2 linked regions of the Parasegetibacter sp. NRK P23 genome follow. The protein of the gene in region 1 interacts with the protein of each later gene in a pairwise test. Links are inferred from orthologs where the notes say so. Each region holds a gene or a part of one and is shown on either strand. Other genes may lie near its edges.

What was found.
Region 2: the proteins of M4J38_RS07145 (region 1) and M4J38_RS16745 interact in binary tests that used the Escherichia coli proteins (3 or more experiments, as listed by UniProt). The link is inferred for Parasegetibacter sp. NRK P23 from one-to-one orthologs.

The regions. Positions count from the first base shown.
Region 1 is NZ_JAMDLG010000001.1:1,750,857-1,753,742, reverse strand. The notes cover bases 41-2,885. They hold M4J38_RS07145 (glutamate-5-semialdehyde dehydrogenase), read left to right. Parts: upstream 41-761; coding sequence 762-2,009; downstream 2,010-2,885. Other genes in these bases: M4J38_RS07135 (response regulator), read right to left, coding at 2,531-2,885; M4J38_RS07140 (hypothetical protein), read left to right, coding at 2,094-2,516; proB (glutamate 5-kinase), read left to right, coding at 41-752. Also shown: more of proB, read left to right, coding at 1-40; more of M4J38_RS07135, read right to left, coding at 2,886-2,886. UniProt on the Escherichia coli protein: Catalyzes the NADPH-dependent reduction of L-glutamate 5-phosphate into L-glutamate 5-semialdehyde and phosphate. The product spontaneously undergoes cyclization to form 1-pyrroline-5-carboxylate.
Region 2 is NZ_JAMDLG010000007.1:8,769-11,736, reverse strand. The notes cover bases 42-2,968. They hold M4J38_RS16745 (LytTR family DNA-binding domain-containing protein), read left to right. Parts: upstream 42-1,101; coding sequence 1,102-1,836; downstream 1,837-2,968. Other genes in these bases: M4J38_RS16740 (M28 family peptidase), read left to right, coding at 1,862-2,968; M4J38_RS16750 (sensor histidine kinase), read left to right, coding at 42-1,041. In the rest of the region: more of M4J38_RS16750, read left to right, coding at 1-41. UniProt on the Escherichia coli protein: Member of the two-component regulatory system BtsS/BtsR, which is part of a nutrient-sensing regulatory network composed of BtsS/BtsR, the low-affinity pyruvate signaling system YpdA/YpdB and their respective target proteins, BtsT and YhjX.

The sequences.
Region 1 (2,886 bases):
ACCGGAAGCATTACCTGAACATGAAGAACTGTTTCGAGGTATTGCTGCAGCACAAGGTGATTCCCATTGTGAACGAGAACGATGTGGTGTCCGTTACGGAACTGATGTTTACCGATAACGATGAACTCGCGGGATTGGTGGCTACAATGCTGAACGCGGACGCGCTGATCATTCTTTCCAATGTGGATGGCGTCTACAACGGGGATCCTAAGATGCCGGGCACCGAAGTAATCCGGGAAATCAAAGTAACGGATACCAACTTCGCCAGCTTCGTTTCCCCGGGAAAATCTCAGTTTGGTCGCGGCGGAATGATCACCAAAACAGCGATGGCGCAAAAAGTGGCCCGCCTGGGCATACCGGTACACATCGCGAATGGCACCACAGAAAATGTACTGCAAAAGATCATGGACAACGCTATCGTACATACGCAGTTCATTCCTGCAAGAACCGCTTCCGGCGCCAAGAAATGGATCGCCACTTCCGGGAACGCGGCCACAGGCGCCGTCAGGATAAATGAAGGCGCACGCCAGGCCCTGGTTTCAGGAACACAGGCGGCCAGCTTACTGCCTGTGGGCATCATAGCCATAGAAGAAACTTTTCAGAAAGGCGACATCATCCGGCTGATCGATGAGCACGATCAACTGATCGGCTGGGGCATCGCCCAGTATGGCGCCGAGAAGGCCAGGGAACGTATGGGAGAACGCAACCAGAAGCCACTGGTGCATTACGATTATTTTTACGCCGCCGTTTAACGAATCATTATGGACCACAATGCCAATTTTATAAAAGCACGCCAGGCCGCAAGAAAACTAGTGGTGCTGGAGGAAGCAAAGATCAACGCTGTATTAACCGCCCTCGCCACCCTGCTTATCCAAAAAACGGAACTGATCGTCAGCGCCAATGAAAAGGACTTGTCCAGGATGGATAAAGCAGCACCGAATTATGACCGCCTTTTGTTGAATGAAGCCCGTATTGAGGCTATAGCGGCTGATCTTCAAAACGTAGCCGCGCTCCCCTCCCCGCTCAACAAAGTACGCGCAGAAAGAACGCAGCCCAATGGTTTGCAGTTGAAAAAACTAAGCGTTCCCCTCGGTGTGGTGGGCGTAATTTATGAAGCACGCCCAAATGTAACGATAGACGTGTTTTCCCTCTGTTTCAAAACAGGAAACGTTTGCATTCTGAAAGGCGGAAGTGATGCCTCTTTTTCCAATGAAGTACTCATGGCGCTGATCCATGAAACACTGGATGAACACGGCATCGACCGTTCCGCGGCGCTACTGCTGCCGCCCGACCGCAGCGCGGCCACCGCTTTGATGGAAGCCGCCGGGTATGTGGACGTACTGATTCCACGCGGCAGCCAGGGCCTCATCAACCATGTGCGTTCACACAGTAAAGTACCGGTGATCGAAACAGGCGCCGGTATTGTACATACCTACTTCGATGCAACGGGTGATATCGAAAAAGGAAAAGCCATTATTGCCAACGCCAAAACCAGAAGGGTAAGTGTTTGTAACGCCCTTGACTGTCTGTTGGTGCATGAAAACAGGCTGGCAGAACTTCCTTCCCTACTGGCACCTCTTGCTGAAAAGAACGTACGCCTTTTCGCGGACGAAGCGGCTTTTGAAGCATTGAAAGATCATTATCCGGCACAACTACTGTCTCCGGCGGAACCGACTCATTTCGGAACGGAATTTCTCTCTTTACAGATGGCGGTGAAAATCGTTACCGGCCTGGACGAAGCGCTGGACCATATTGCAGCCCTCAGCTCCAAACACAGTGAGGCCATCATTTCAGAAGACAGGATCAACCAAGAGCGGTTCCAACAGGAAGTGGACGCCGCCGCCGTATATGTGAACGCATCCACCGCATTCACCGATGGCGCACAATTCGGTCTGGGCGCGGAAATAGGCATCAGCACCCAAAAACTGCACGCCCGCGGGCCCATGGGACTGGAAGAACTCACCAGCTATAAGTGGCTGGTCAAAGGAGATGGCCAGACCCGTCCCTGATGGGTGATAGAGATCATCACCCGGCGTGACCACCATCATTGAATCCCCCTGCATTTCTTGTTTTCTTTGTTTAAAATGAAGAAAATGCAGGAGCTTTCCATTTCAGGCAGCAATACCGTTCAGGAAGTACAACACGCTTTCCAGGAAGTATATCCTTACCTGAAAATCGAGTTCTATTTCCCATTCCAGGCGAAGGCTACCTCATACAGAAAAGAAGAACAATTAAGCGGGAACACGGTACTGGAGCGGTATATGCGTTACAGGACGGCAGCCGTAATTGATATCAGCGCCTACCGCACCGTTGCTGAACTGGAAGACGACTTCGCCCAGCTGGTGGGATTGCGGGTGCAGGTTTTCAGAAAAAGCGGTAATCTTTGGATCATCACATCCCTCACCGACGACTGGAGCCTTGGCAAACAGAACAACGAAGGAGAATCGTTCAGTAAACCTGGTATACCCAAACCTTTAGAAGAACGGGTGGAAGACGCCCGGTTCGACAACGAATAAACCAAGCTTTAAACTTAGTTTGCCATCGACTTGAGCTTAGACACGTTCAGCAATTTTATTTTCCCCTCCGCTATATCAATTAATTTCTCCGCCCGGAAATCACTTAGCGTACGCACCAGTGATTCTGTGGCGGAGCCAATGTATTGGGATAGGTTCTCCCTGGAAATATCCAGGAATCCCGCTTCTTCATTGCCGGGAGAGAATTTATGGGCCAGGTCGAGCAGACCGCTGGCCACTTTACGACGCAGGGAACTGTAAGCCATATCCAGCAGTTTGCGTTCGTTCTCGTGAATATGGCTGGTGAGCAGACGGATGAACCGTCTGGCGATCTCCCGGTCGTTTTCTACGAGCGCGATAAAATCCGTGCGCG
Region 2 (2,968 bases), on another replicon or contig:
ATTCCCCGATATTGGTTGTTCCAGGTGGCAGGCTGGAGTTCCGTTACCATCTCCTACATTTTCCTGGCCTACACCTTCAATGAGCTTTCTGAAAGTATCATCGACCAGCTTTTTATATTCATCACCACCGGGCTGGCCACTTCCCACCTGCTTCGTTCCTACATCAAGCAGACCAACTGGCTCCTGTTACCGGTGGAAAAAGCCATGCCCCGCCTGCTGATGGCGCTGGTGGTGGCCTGCCTGATTGCCGCAATGGCCAACATACTGATTTCCAATGTGTTCATTATTCCCAAGAAGACGGCTACCCCATCCATGAGTTTCAATTCGAAACTCCTTACCAAGATGATTGATTACGGTATGTTCCTTACGCCCTGGATCCTCATCTATTACTTCTACCATTACATCAATAAGATCAGGAAACAGGAAGTGGATACCCTGCGCCTGGAAGCGCTGGTAAAAGAACTGGAACTGAAAACCATCAAATCACACATCAACCCGCACTTCATTTTTAACGCGCTCAACAGCATCCGCGCACTGGTGGACGAGGACCCGATCCGCGCCCGGACCGCCATCACGGAACTCAGTAATATCCTCCGCAGCAGTCTACAGGCCGAAAAACAGGAAACCGTTCCGCTGGAAAAAGAATTGAACATCGTAAAAGATTACCTCGCCCTGGAACACATCCGTTTCGAAGACCGGTTACAGGTTGAATACGATATTGATGAAGACACCCTGGACCAACCTATACCGCCCATGATGCTGCAAACACTGGTGGAAAACGCCATCAAACACGGCATCAGCAAACAGGTGGATGGCGGACTGGTGCGCATTATCTCCGATTTCAAAGATGACCACCACGAGCTCATCATCCAGAATACGGGCCGCCTTAATGGCGGAAAGAACGGCGACGGTTTTGGCCTGAACAGCACGCAAAACAGGCTCAGCCTGCTTTTTGGCGAAAAATCAGATTTCGAAATCAAAGAGATCAACGGCAATATGGTGGAAGCCAGGGTAACCATCCCCGTGGTGGAACATTACTGATTTTTAATGTTAACTTAGTTGCCGCCAAATACCTAAACACACACTTTAAATTTTTTACGCATGATCCGCGCGATCCTGATCGATGATGAACGCCTCGCACGCAACGAACTTAAAAAATTATTGCTGGAATTCCCCGAGATCGAAGTAGTGGCCGAAGCCGCCAATGTGGAAGAAGGCATCGAAAGAATTGATACCCTTCAGCCCGATCTGATCTTCCTCGATATCCAGATGCCGGGAAAAACCGGGTTCGACCTGCTTACAGAGCTTGACCGTGCTCCGCACGTTATTTTCACCACCGCCTACGATGAATACGCGCTGAAAGCTTTTGAAGTGAACGCGCTGGATTACCTGCTGAAGCCCATTGAACCCAAACGCCTTTCCGACGCCATACACAAACTCCACCAGCAAGAGGAAAAAGACCAGCAGGCCGGTGGTGAACTCAATGTGAACAGGAGTCTGCTCGGAGAAAATGACCAGGTTTTCGTAAAAGACGGGGAAAGGTGCTGGTTTGTGAAGCTCTCCGAAATCAGGTTGTTCGAAAGCGTGGGCAATTACGCGAAGGTATTCTTCGGCCCCAACAAACCGCTCATCCTGAAATCACTCAACGCGCTCGAGGAACGCCTCGATGAGAAGATATTCTTCCGCGCCAACCGAAAACATATAGTGAACCTGCGGCTGATCGATAAGATAGAACCCTATTTCAACGGGGGCCTGCTCCTGGAAATGAAAGGCGGTGAAAAGATAGAAGTGAGTCGCCGGCAAACCGTGAAGTTTAAAGAAATGATGAGCTTGTAAAATTCTCTATATCAAACAATATTCAATGAGAAAAATAGGAGGGCTTGTCCTCGCACTGATAGTATCCACCACTGCCGCTTCGGCACAACAACTGGAGAAGGTCATCAACATTAAAGAAGTTACGCGCATCGAATCCATACTGGCCGCCGATGATATGGAAGGAAGACGCACTTTTACACCTGGTATCGATAAGGCTGCCGCGTTTATAGCCGAAGAATTCAAAAAAGCAGGACTGAAGCCGGTTTCAGGGAACTCCTTCCTGCAATCATTTTCTATGGTTCGGCCAGATATCAGGAACATAAACGCTTCGCTGAACGGGAACGCGTTCGCGGAAGAAAACATCATCCTGCTTTCCGTAGAAAAAAAGATAGACATCAAACTGCCCGGTTCTTATAAAATCATCAATATCTCTAAAGAGGATGATTTCCGTGCCAAGGGATTACCGCTGCTCACCAGCGCGGAACCGGTCATCGTGGCCGTTGACCCGGCGCATACTTCTATTTTTAAAAGGTTGAAAAATTACAAGCAGGACCGGATGAGCGATGCGGCCAATGTGGTATTCGTGCTTACCTCCGACCCCATCAACACTTTATCGGTTTCCGCAGAAAACAATACGGAGGAAAAGCCCCTCGCCAACGTAGTGGGCATACTTCCCGGCAAGTCAAAACCAGATGAATACGTGATATTTTCGGGTCACTATGACCACCTCGGGATCGGTAAGGCCGTAAACGGTGACTCCATTTATAACGGGGCCAACGACGATGCCGCGGGCACTACCGCCGTGATGATGCTGGCGCAGTATTTCGCGAAGCAAAAAAACAATGAAAGAAGTATCGTTTTCGCGGCCTTCACCGCGGAAGAAGTGGGCGGATACGGCTCCCAGTACTTTTCCCGCCAGTTCAACCCCGACAAGGTAATGGCCATGTTCAATATAGAAATGATCGGCACCGATTCTAAATGGGGAAAAAACAGCGCCTACATCACCGGATATGAAAAAACGGATATGGGTAAAATACTGGCAAAGAACCTTGAAGGAACTGATTTCACCTTCCACCCCGATCCATATCCCGACCAGGACCTTTTCTACCGCTCCGATAACGCCACCCTCGCCCGGCTCGGCGTTCCGGCCCAT